4 regions of the Peribacillus sp. ACCC06369 genome follow, and region 1 is predicted to be linked to each of the others. Evidence: riboswitches for the same ligand, from Rfam matches in the RefSeq annotation. Region 1 holds a riboswitch; each other region holds the start of a gene.
The links. Region 1 has a riboswitch for S-adenosylmethionine ahead of QUF78_RS06415 (methionine ABC transporter ATP-binding protein). Riboswitches for the same ligand answer to the same signal wherever they lie in the genome.

Region 1 (3,130 bases):
ATTTTTATGATGAAACAGATCCCAATATCAATAAATAAACACTCGTGGGCTCCCTTTTTGGGGAGCTCCACTTAAAAAAAGTGAACTTTAGTTCATGCGTCATATTCCCCACTATCAAATGTTTTTTTATGTAAAGCACCCCCCTCCATAAAAAAACAACTTCCCGGATGGAAGTTGTTTGATTGCAAACTAAATATTACAACATGCTGTCTTCTTGCCTTTTCCAATTCCCGCATTCTATCCCCCGTAGGCATTTGGTATTATGCTAAAAGCATTAATATCAGAGCTCGTCCTTTCAATATCTATTGTTAATATTCAAATAGTTCCATTCTCCCTGGCATTCAAAACATTTTCGTATAATATCGAAGTTATGATATGCTCTGAATCCCATTCATGTTCAGATATCTCGATAAGGGGATAGCGATTCGGTAAAACGACTTGCTGGATTTCATGGACTGTATGCCCTTGATCATGTAAGCGTAAAATTTCACCTTGGAGGTTTTCCAAATAATCGAGTTTTTTTCGAAACATTTCCTTTCCGTCAGGCACATGTCCAGCATGGCAGCAAAACACTTCCCCAAAGTCATATCGGAGTAATTTTTTTATGGAATCGATGATGATCGGGACAGACTCTTCCCGTAAGATAAGCTTTGTTTTTGGTGTTACGAAAAGGTCTCCTGAAAAGAGCATGCCAGTGCTGTGATTCACATACACCATATGGTCCTTCGCATGACCAGGGGTAAAAATCGGCTCCCACGTTTGGGTGCGGGAATGAATGGCCTTGCCTAGCGGCTCAGCCTTAAAGGCGTCTCTTTTTCCCCAAAACATTTTACGATATTCAGGATATTCAGCATCCTTCGCACAAGCATCAACCGACATCGGATGAATGAATATCGGAACCTTTTTATGTTCCTTTATCCAGGCAGCGCCTCCCGTATGGTCTTCATGATAGTGCGTAAGGGCAACTGCATCGAAGTCTGCGGACTCATAGAATGAAACAAGTCCTTCCAATAAAATCTGTGCGCCAGTATCTATCAATAGCCCATCCGTTAAAAAAACATAGACACTCATCCCCGACTTGATACCGTCAGGAGTCCCGTGCACACAAACCACATCATTTACCGTCTTAATCTCTATCATCCATTTTCACCCCATCATTGTACAAAAATAGTTTTTTCTCCCTTTTTCACTTTATTATAATAAATGTATTACCTCTTTACCCTTTTGACAAGGAAATAATGGAATATCTGGATGTAAAAGACGGATTATTGACTAAGAGCCCTTTTGACAGGAATGGTTTTAATGAACCGCACGGAACATTATCGAAAAAAAACTATCACCAAATCACAGAAACGATTGACATTGTGGAATTTTACAAATATTATAGATTATATTATAAAACTTGAAATATTCTAAAATAATAATTTACTTATCAAGAGTGACGGAGGGATCAGGCCCTGTGATGTCCGGCAACCGCCCTTCGGGAACGGTGCCACTTCCTGCAGAATGTTTGCATTCTGAAAGATAAGACGAGATATAATTTCGCTGCCTCTTTCTGAATGATAGAGGCAGTTTTTCATGTTTAAGGGGGAAGGATCATGATTGAAATCCGTTCAGTCCGAAAGGAATACATCACGAAGAAAAACCGAGTTATCGGAGTGGATAACGTATCTTTAACCATTCAAAAAGGCGAAGTGTATGGAATTGTCGGCTACAGCGGAGCTGGAAAAAGCTCATTACTCCGCTGCTTGAATTTGCTTGAACGTCCGACAGCTGGAAATATCATCATTGACGGCATTGATTTAACCTCTTTATCAAGTAAAGAGCTTCGTAAACAACGTCAAAAAATCGGAATGATATTTCAACACTTTTCCTTGGTCAGTTCAAAAACCGTTTATGAAAATGTCGCTTTCGCCTTAAAGGCCGCGCATCAATCGAAGGACGCCATCAGGTTACGTGTATTGGAATTGCTGGAAATCGTAGGTCTCAGTGATAAAAAAGATGTCTATCCGGCACAGCTTAGCGGTGGACAGAAGCAACGGGTCGGCATAGCCCGGGCCTTAGCAAATGACCCCACCGTACTGTTATGTGATGAAGCGACTTCAGCCCTTGATCCAACAACAACAAAAGCGATTTTACAGTTATTAAAAAAGATAAGCAGGGAGCTCGGGATCACCATCGTGTTGATTACACATGAAATGGAAGTGGTCAAAGAACTATGCCACCGAGTCGCCGTCATGCAGGATGGGCGGGTAATTGAAGAAGGTTCCGTTTATGAAATATTTTCACAGCCAAAGCAGGAATTAACGAAGCAATTCATCAGCAGTGTATTGGATTTCGAACTTCCCTCACATTTGATTGAAGAAAGTAAAGGAACGATTATTAAAATTCAATTCGAAGGGCAAACCGCCGGTGAATCGATTCTCTCCGACGCTCTCCAATCCCATTCAGTAAAGGGGAATATCCTGCACGGTAAAATTGAGTATATTCAGGATGTCCCTTTAGGCATCTTGATCATTGAGTTAATCGGTGAGGCCGCTGAAATTCATTCGGCATTGGAATATATAAAAAATCGTTCCAATTCTGTGGAGGTGTTAAAACATGTCATTTCTTGATTCCATCGTCAATATTTTACCTGATCTTAATAAAGCCTTTCTTGAAACAATTTATATGGTCGGCGTTTCCCTTGCGGTAGCCCTTCTGATAGGTTTACCACTTGGAGTATTGCTGTTTACGACAACCAGGAATTTATTCTTTGAAAATAGCGTCGTGAATCGATCACTCGGTTTCGCAGTCAATATTGTCCGTTCAATCCCGTTCATCATTCTCTTGGTCGCCCTCCTTCCTTTAACGGAACTGCTTACTGGATCGACGATAGGGCCAAGAGCGGCTTCTGTTTCCCTGTCCGTATCCGCGATACCTTTTTTTGCAAGGATCGTGGAATCGGCATTACGTGAAATAGACAAAGGAGTGATTGAAGCTGCAATTGCCGTGGGGGCCACTCCATGGATGATCATCAAGGATGTACTTCTTCCGGAGGCAAAACCGGGAATCATTCAGGGGCTGACATTAACGACCATTTCACTGATCGGTTACTCAGCAATGGCAGGGACAATCGGCGGAGGGGGAA
Region 2 (3,130 bases), 3.8 Mb from region 1:
AAGCGTAACGTCATTTTGATTTCTTTGATAGCCCTCCAGATAGGCAAGATTACCAAGTCCGCCTGCGCCAATGACCCCGGCCATTGCGGTATATCCAACCAATGCAATCGATGTTACCGTAATCCCGGAAATAAGGGCAGGCATCGACTCCGGAAGAAGGACCTTCCAAATGATCGTGCTCGTTTTTGCCCCCATCGATTTAGCGGCTTCAATTACACCTTTATCGATTTCACGGAGGCCGATTTCAACCATACGTGCATAAAATGGTGCCGCACCGATAATAAGTGCCGGCAGTGCAGCGTTCTCTCCAATCATGGAACCGACAAGCGCTTTAGTGAAAGGAATGAGCAGCACGATCAAAATAAGAAATGGAATGGATCGGAATATATTAACCACAGCACTGATGACCGCGTTGATTGCCCGGTTTTCCCACATATTCCCCTTCCCTGTCAAGAACAGGATTAATCCTAATAATATGCCTATAAAAAAGGTTGCCACTACAGAGATACTTGTCATATAAAGCGTTTCTTTCGTTGCTTCAATAATGTCTTCCCAATCAACATTCGGCAATAATTCTTCAAGCATGAGTAATCACCTCCACGCCTACCTGCTGTGCTTTAATGAATTCGATTGCGCGGAGCATTTCATCCTCTTTGCCATCAAGATGGATAAACAACGTTCCATATGAACCGCTTCTGGTTTGCGATATTTTACCTTGAACGATATTGACATCCAACTCGAAGTTACGTACGAGCTTAGTGATCAACGGGCTTTCTGCATGATCACCTACAAAAGTCAATTGAATCACTTTGCCTGCAGGAAAGCGTTCGAGCAGATGGTCCATCGTTTCTTTCGTTTCTTCTGGTTCCGTCACCTGTTGCACGAAACGCTTCGTCATTTGTTCTTTAGGATTCTTGAAAACATCCAGGACAGGTCCCTGTTCAACAACTTGCCCGCTTTCCATCACAGCCACACGATGACAGATTTTACGTATTACATGCATTTCATGTGTTATCAAGACAATCGTCAACCCAAGACGCTGATTGATGTCAACAAGCAATTCGAGTATAGAGTCGGTAGTCTGTGGATCCAAGGCAGAAGTCGCTTCATCACACAGCAGCACTTTAGGATCATTCGCTAGAGCCCTGGCTATTCCCACCCGTTGCTTTTGCCCTCCGCTTAATTGCGAAGGATAGGCCTTTTCTCTGCCTTCCAGTCCGACTAACTTGATCAATTCGTTCACACGTTTGGTGCGTTCAAATTTTGAAACTCCTGCAATTTCCAACGGGAAGGATATATTTTCCTGAACGGTCCTGGACCATAATAGATTGAAATGTTGGAAAATCATGCTGATTTCTTGACGGGCCTTACGAAGCTGAGCACCTTTAATTTTTGAAATTTCCTTCTCAGCCACCACAACGGATCCTTCTGTCGGTGTTTCCAATCCATTGAGCATCCTGATCAAAGTACTTTTCCCCGCTCCACTATAACCAATAATACCGAAAATCTCGCCTTTATTTATTTCAACATTCACATTATTTACAGCCTTGATCGTCTCACTGCTTCCTTTTCCTGTTCGGAACAGCTTACTGACTTTTGTCAATGTAATCATTAATCCTCACCTCTTTTATCCAATAAAACCTATGAACTTAGTTAATTTCTCTACATTATTATCTGTTTCCCCTACCAATTTTGCAGTTCATGCAAAGGTTTTTCCTACTGAAATAGAAAAAACCTTTCTGCATGAGCAGAAAGGCAGGTGAAGAAACAGGCCTTCCTCTCATCTTCCAAAGTGATTAAACTTTGTGTGAATTGGCACCTTTCCAAGGAAATCTCCTTGTCGGTTGCCGGGTTTCATCGGGCACATCCCTCCACCTCTCTTGATAAGAGCTAATATATAGAATATTTGTACATCATTAAGTTCTTTAGTATGTTGAAATTTTATCATAGATAAAAAAGGAGCGCAATGTATAATATTTCTAGTTTAAGAATGCCCAGGACTTTTTGCTTAAACCGTTTTAGAAGTCAAGGAGACGATATTCGTCGCTTTTTCAATTGCCTGCTCCAAATCTTCTATTAAATCCTCTACATTTTCAATCCCAATGGATAAACGGACTTGATCAGCACGCACACCCGCTTTCGCCAGACCTGCATCATTCAATTGCTGATGGGTCGTACTGGCAGGGTGGATGATCAAACTCTTCGCATCCCCTACATTCGCTACATGGGACCATAATTCCACCGAATTGATAAGTTTCGCCCCGGCTTCGCGGTCTCCCTTAATTCCAAAAGTCACAACGGATCCTGCTCCCTTGGGCAAATATTTATCCGCAAGGGCTTTATCGGGATGATCCTCATTAGAAGGATGCGAAACCCAAGTCACGGCCAGGTGATTTTTCAAATATTGAAGTACAGACTTCGTGTTCGAAAGATGCTCTTTCATCCTTACATGCAGCGTTTCAAGTCCAAGCGTAAACTGGAATGCGCTTTGGGCACTTAGCGCAGGGCCTAAATCACGAAGTAACTGCACTCGGGCTTTCGTTATAAAAGCGGCTGGTCCAACTGCCTCGGCGTATACCAGACCGTCGTAACTTGGATCAGGCTCCGTAAAGCCAGGGTAGTTTGGCGAGTTCCAATCGAACTTCCCTCCATCCACGATGACACCGCCTAAAGTGGTTCCATTTCCCAGAAGCCATTTTGTAGCGGAATGGATGACAATATCCGCTCCAAAATCAATTGGTCTGCATAGATACGGTGTAGCGAAGGTATTATCAATGATTAAAGGTATCCCGGCATTGTGGGCAATGTCAGCTACCGCTTCGATATCAAGGACCCTCAAACTTGGATTTCCGATTGTTTCGGCAAATATGGCTTTAGTTCTTGGCGTTATCGCCCTTTTGAAATTTTCAGGGTCATCAGGAGAAACGAACTTCACTTTAATCCCATATTTCGGAAGAGTGTTTTCAAAAAGATTATACGTACCGCCATATAAAGTGGAGGCTGAAACGATCTCATCCCCTGCACCGGCAATATTCAGGATTGACAGTGAGATGGCAGCCATTCCGCTTGCTGTTGCCAATCCGCCGATACCGCCTTCCAATAAGGCCATTCTTTCCTCAAAAACGCTGAC
Region 3 (3,130 bases), 1.8 Mb from region 1:
CGCTTCAAATCCACATCGGACATCGGAAATTTAATAGATGTTAAAAAAACCGTATTGCCAAATGGAAAAATCGGAGTAGGAACTGTTCATCATCTGGCATGGCGTGCAATCGATAATGAAGATCATAAAGAATGGAGAGAACATATCGGTAACAATGGCTATGGCGTGACCCCATTTACAGACCGTCAATACTTCGATGCCATTTATTTCCGGGAAGATGGAGGCATACTCTTTGAAGTTGCCACAGATCCACCTGGCTTTGCTCATGATGAGACGAAGGAAACGATGGGTAGTAAATTGATGCTCCCGCCATGGCTGGAAGAAAAAAGGGGAATCATGGAGAAAACGTTACTGCCGGCAGTGCCGAGAGTACTAGAGGAGGATAAATGATGAAGCATATTTTTCAAAAAGGAAGTAATCCAGAAGCTCCGTTACTTTTGCTTTTACATGGTACTGGAGGAACGGAAACAGATCTCTTGCCATTATCGGAAATGGTTTCACCGGGTTCATCCGTATTGAGCGTACGGGGAAATGTACTTGAAAACGGAATGCCTCGTTTTTTCCGTCGGTTAGCTGAAGGGGTTTTTGATGAAGAAGATTTGATTTTCCGTACGAATGAGCTTAATGACTTCTTGGAATTAGCGTCCGGACAATATGACTTCGACCGTGACAGAGTGGTAGCATTAGGTTATTCTAATGGTGCAAATATAGCGGCAAGTTTGATGTTCCATTTCGAAGGGGCACTACAAGGAGCGATTCTTCATCATCCAATGGTGCCTAGACGCGGGATTGCTATGCCGTCACTCTCAGAAATACCTGTATTTATTGCTGCAGGTAAAAACGATCCGATTTGCCCGGCAGAAGAAACGGATGAACTTAATCAACTTTTATTGCAAGCTGGTGCTTCGGTGGAAGTTCACTGGGAAAATTACGGTCATCAGTTAACACGTTCAGAGGTCGAGGCAGCAGGTTCATGGTTTCATAAGAACTTTATATAAGAATGAAAGAGGGAATGATGATGATTTCAGTAAATCCTGAAAGTCTGACTGAACGGGAAAATTATAAGTTTTTGACTGGAAGCATTATACCGAGACCCATAGCTCTGGTTACGACACAATCCGAAACCGGTACCATCAATATAGCGCCGTTCAGCTTTTTTAACATAGTCAGTTCCAATCCTCCGATGATTTCCATTTCTGTTCAACGGAAAGAAGGAGTTTCAAAGGACACTGCCCGAAATGCAATTCAATCAGGGGAATTCGTTGTTCATATCACTGATGAAAACAATGTTGCTGATGCAAATCGAACGGCCAAGGAACTCCCATCAGATGAAAGTGAATTGGGCCTGACCAATTTCACGACGGCTGTTAGTAATAAGGTATCCGTACCAGGATTGCAAGAAGCGAAGGTACGCTTTGAATGTACATTAGAGCATGCGATTCCATTGGGAGGTTCCCTAGATAAACCTGGTTGTGATTTATTGATAGGGAAAATAGTCTGCTATCATATAGAGCATGATATTTACCATAATGGCCGAATTGACCAGAATGGGCTTAAACCTGTAGCAAGATTGGCGGGTCATACTTATACAAAACTAGGGGAATTATTTGAAATGGAACGACCTTAAGTGGATAAGAAAGAAAAAATGGCGTCATCTTTTAAGATGTCGTCATTTTTTTTTATACCAAATTTATTCCCGGTTAGCATTATCTGCAATTCTAATACGGTGAGCGACTGTACCAAAACAAGCAATCATGCCGGAGGTGACGAAATCGTCAGAATGTAAAGGGAATTCTTTATATTCCAAAACAAAACTTGACAATTTTTTCATAGATTGATAAAGTTATAAAAAATTAATTTCTTATCCAGAGAGGTGGAGGGACTGGCCCTATGAAACCTCAGCAACAGGTCCGCTAAGACACTGTGCTAATTCCAGGGGGTGAAACCTTGATAGATAAGACCGTACGTTTTTATTTGTCAGTAGCGCACTCTTTTTAGAGTGCGTTTTCGTTTTTTCTGGATGCAGGATAAAGGAGAGTATGAATGGAGAACAAAAGGAAACAAGAATTTCAAAGGGAAATGAAAACACGGCATTTAATCATGCTATCGCTTGGCGGGGTGATTGGAACAGGTTTGTTCTTAAGTTCGGGTTATACGATTCAGCAGGCTGGCCCGTTTGGCACTATCCTTTCGTATCTGATTGGAGCATTAGTGGTTTATCTAGTTATGCTATGTCTAGGTGAACTGGCAGTACATATGCCCGAGACAGGTGCGTTTCATAGCTACGCAGCCAAATACATCGGACCAGGGACAGGGTTTACAGTAGCCTGGTTATATTGGCTAACCTGGACTGTTGCACTAGGTTCGGAATTCACGGCTGCAGGATTGTTGATGCAGCGATGGTTTCCATCAATCAATGTCTGGATATGGAGTGCTCTATTTGCCATATTGGTTTTGGCATTAAATGCTTGGACCGTTAAGTTTTTCGCTGAATCCGAATTTTGGTTTGCGTCTATAAAGGTAATTGCGATTGTGATATTTATTATTTTGGGAGCAGCGACAATGGTAGGTTTTATTCCAATGACTAACTCACAATCAGCACCGCTATTTTCCAATTTTACAAGTGCAGGTTTATTTCCGAATGGTGCTTTTGCCATTATAATGACGATGCTTGCGGTGAATTTCGCATTTTCTGGAACTGAATTAATCGGAATTGCAGCTGGAGAAACTGTGAATCCAGAAAAAACGATACCAAAGGCAATCCGCATGACATTATGGAGATTGATCATCTTTTTTGTAGGAACCATCGTTGTATTATCCGCATTATTGCCTGTTTCGGATGCAAGCGTATTAGAGAGCCCCTTTGTTGCAGTTCTTGAACGAATTGGAGTGCCATATGCAGCGGATATCATGAACTTTGTTATTTTAACTGCCATTTTGTCTGCTGCAAACTCAGGTCTATATGCCTCTTCCAGAATGCTTTGGTCCCTTGCAGATAAGAAAACGATATCACCTATATTTGCAAAATTGACAAAAAGAGGTGTTCCGATAAATGCAGTCATTTTCAGTATGTTGGGTGGTGGCTTAGCCTTGTTTTCGAGTATTATTGCACCGGATACGGTGTATATCG
Region 4 (3,130 bases), 3.7 Mb from region 1:
ATGAATAAAAAAATAAACATATCGTGAAATGTCGAATTGTTAAAAGGAAAATAAAACCTAACCCACTAAGGCAGGGATCAGGTTCATTTTCATACTTCTTCTTTCAAGAAATCAGTAATTTTTGAGATTGCATCTTCATCTCGTTTGTAATACGTAAACTTTCCTATCCGCTCCGTCTTGATCAATCCTGCTCTAAGAAGCATCGAGAGGTATTGAGAGGCCGTGGATTGGGTCATGTTTAATTTTTCTGTAATCTGACTTACACAAACGCCGGTTTCCTTCATATCTATTCCCTCATGAGGGGTGAAGTGGAGTTCAGGCGCCTTGAGCCATTGTAAGATTTGCAACCTGGATTCATTGGATAATGCTTTAAATATCTCGATTGTTTTCATACATTTCATTATATCGAGAATTATCGATATGTCAAATGATTAATAAAAAAATCATTCCCATACTTCTTTTGCTACATCAACGACGAACTTCAACTTTTCCCACTGCTGTTCTTCCGTTACCTTGTTGCCGTGATGGGTGGAAGCAAAGCCGCATTGCGGGCTTAAGCATAATTGTTCGAAAGGAACGAAGCGCGAGGCTTCTTTAATACGTGCCTTAACAGCTTCCTTGTCTTCGATTTCTCCATTTTTTGAAGTGACGACCCCTAGAACGACACGCGCCCCGCTATTTGGAATGTATTCCAATGGTTTGAAATCCCCTGAGCGATCATCGTCATATTCCAAGAAGAATCCATCCACTTTTTCTTTTGCCAATAATGTTGGGGCAATACGGGCATAGCTTCCTTCAAATGCCCATGTCGACTGGTAGTTTCCACGACAAAGGTGGGTGGTGACTACCAGGTCTTCTGGTTTGCCTTCCAATGCGCCATTAATTACACGCAGTGCTAAATCAATTAATTGTTCCCTCGTATATTTTCCCTCTTTGAACTGGAAATCCGGAGCTGAAAGCCTGGCAATATATACATCATCCAATTGAAGATAACGCACTCCTGCATCATAAAAGGCTTTCAAAGCATGCTGATACGCTTTGACGATATCATTTGCATAGTCTTCGATATCAGGGTAGACGTCTTCATTTTGAACACCTACAGCAAATAATTGATTGGGACTTGGAATGGTTTGTTTGGCCACGGCACGTCCGTCCACAATTTTGTTCAATTCAATAAAATCACGAATGAAGGGATGTTCAGGATTGAATGAAACCTTTCCGGTATTGCGAACGTTATATCTCTCTGTATCCACACCATCGAAAGTGAGTCCTTTTTCAGTAACATATCCCTCGATTCCATTTAAATGTTCGAGGAAGTCAAAGTGCCACCAGGTCCGTCTGAACTCACCATCCGTCACAGCCTCTAATCCAACTTCAATCTGTTTATCGACAATCCGATTGATTTCTTCGGTTTCAACTTCACGAAGTCGTTCCGCTGAAATTGTACCATCCTTAAATTGCTTTCTGGCAATATGTAAACGTTCCGGTCTTAATAAACTCCCGACGTGGTCCGCCCTAAAAGGCGCTTTCGTTAATGTGATTGACATGTTGCATTCCTTCTTTCCTTTTATAAAATAAAAAACCTCTTCTTAAAAATAAGAAGAGGTGTTGGCAGCATAGCTATTTACTCTTCTTATCTTCAAGTTTTTACACTTCTGGAATTAGCACAGTACATGATTAGTCTGTTGCTGAGGCATCAAAGGGCCAGTCCCTCCACCTCTCTGGATAAGAGTTGTCTATTAAATTAATTATGACTATACAGGTAGTTTTTACAAAGGTCAAGGGTTGAAGGTTGAAGATTTAGAATATATCGATTATTAACTCGGGAAATGTTAACTGCATCCGTGAACCCAGCATATGTTATAACCGACGTTCCTTATGAACTGTGATATTGAAAGTTGGAGGGGAATACCAGGATGAATGCATTCGATCCATCCAATATATTTGGAAATGGCATACCGATAACGGTAACTGCAGCTATGATAGAGAGAATCATAAAGATGAAATCATCTGATCAGGATATTAAAGTCGAGATTACGCCAAAGCATATAGTGCTTTCCGGAACGACGGAAGTGAAAAAAATGATGTTTAAGAAAAACGTAGCTTTCAGGATTACATTAAAACCGGTTCACGTGGAAAAAAGAACGATCTCATTTGAATTAGTGGAAATGGAACCGATTGACAGGAGTTTCATCAACCAAAGGATATTTAACAGACCGCCATTTTTTGAATTTGAAAATAGAATGATCAAAATGAATGTTGGTGCTTGGAACATCGTTAGAAAAATCCCGGTCGGCACAATTAAATCATTTGAACTTGTCGATGGTGCATTGAAAATGAAACTTTCTTTATGATGGATCGTTTTTAGCCGCAATATATAAAGGGGATGCCAGGTATGTTAGTGTAAGGATGGATAGGGTGGCAATTCATTAAAATGTGTTTGAAAAACCAAGCTCTTTAAAATATACTGAATTACTAAAAGTTTTAGTTTTTCCAGAGATAAGGGGGAAAATAATGAACCAGAAGATTTTGCCTGCTTCGGCAAGCATGAAGGATTTCGAAAGATTCTTAGAAAGTTCCTATGAAATAGGCGTGTTTCTTGATTTGCATATATCACAATTGAAAAATGTAAGTATGATGGCAAAGCAGCATAATAAGAAAATGATTTATCATGTCGATTTGATCCATGGCATAAGAAGTGATGAATATGCGACAGAATTCATTTGTCAGGAGTATAATCCATATGGGTTGATTTCGACTAAATCAAACGTTATTTTGAAAGCGAAGCAAAAGGGGGTCATTGCCATCCAGCGAATCTTTTTAATAGATTCGCATGCGCTGGAGAAAAGTTATAAGCTGGTGCAGAAAACCAAGCCGGATTATATCGAAGTTTTACCGGGCGCTATGCCGTGGATGATAAAAGAAGTGAAGGAACGACTACAAACACCCATTTTTGCAGGCGGTCTCATACGTACTTCTGATGAAGTCCTGAACGCCCTTGATGCTGGAGCGTCGGCAATCACCACTTCCAAAACTGAATTATGGGATATCGTCTAATAGGGTAGAACGAGGAATTTGAAAAAAATTACAGAAAAATAGATTAATTTTTCACAAAATAATTGACAGCGTT

Region 2: another riboswitch for S-adenosylmethionine. It lies ahead of QUF78_RS25390 (methionine ABC transporter ATP-binding protein); the one in region 1 lies ahead of QUF78_RS06415 (methionine ABC transporter ATP-binding protein).
Region 3: another riboswitch for S-adenosylmethionine. It lies ahead of mmuP (S-methylmethionine permease); the one in region 1 lies ahead of QUF78_RS06415 (methionine ABC transporter ATP-binding protein).
Region 4: another riboswitch for S-adenosylmethionine. It lies ahead of QUF78_RS24650 (5-methyltetrahydropteroyltriglutamate--homocysteine S-methyltransferase); the one in region 1 lies ahead of QUF78_RS06415 (methionine ABC transporter ATP-binding protein).

The regions. Positions count from the first base shown of each region.
Region 1 is NZ_JAUCEN010000002.1:1,149,651-1,152,780, reverse strand. It holds gene QUF78_RS06425 (hypothetical protein) at 1-38, shown strand, start outside; gene QUF78_RS06420 (MBL fold metallo-hydrolase) at 316-1,140, opposite strand; SAM riboswitch class I at 1,427-1,531, shown strand; gene QUF78_RS06415 (methionine ABC transporter ATP-binding protein) at 1,599-2,615, shown strand; gene QUF78_RS06410 (methionine ABC transporter permease) at 2,602-3,130, shown strand, end outside.
Region 2 is NZ_JAUCEN010000002.1:4,981,672-4,984,801, forward strand. It holds gene QUF78_RS25385 (methionine ABC transporter permease) at 1-585, opposite strand, end outside; gene QUF78_RS25390 (methionine ABC transporter ATP-binding protein) at 578-1,612, opposite strand; SAM riboswitch class I at 1,778-1,890, opposite strand; gene QUF78_RS25395 (O-acetylhomoserine aminocarboxypropyltransferase/cysteine synthase family protein) at 2,009-3,130, opposite strand, start outside.
Region 3 is NZ_JAUCEN010000002.1:2,959,103-2,962,232, reverse strand. It holds gene QUF78_RS15140 (ring-cleaving dioxygenase) at 1-390, shown strand, start outside; gene QUF78_RS15135 (alpha/beta hydrolase) at 390-998, shown strand; gene QUF78_RS15130 (flavin reductase family protein) at 1,019-1,627, shown strand; SAM riboswitch class I at 1,859-1,961, shown strand; gene mmuP (S-methylmethionine permease) at 2,044-3,130, shown strand, end outside.
Region 4 is NZ_JAUCEN010000002.1:4,846,016-4,849,145, reverse strand. It holds gene QUF78_RS24655 (ArsR/SmtB family transcription factor) at 90-392, opposite strand; gene QUF78_RS24650 (5-methyltetrahydropteroyltriglutamate--homocysteine S-methyltransferase) at 444-1,547, opposite strand; SAM riboswitch class I at 1,631-1,732, opposite strand; gene QUF78_RS24645 (hypothetical protein) at 1,917-2,354, shown strand; gene QUF78_RS24640 (glycerol-3-phosphate responsive antiterminator) at 2,515-3,057, shown strand.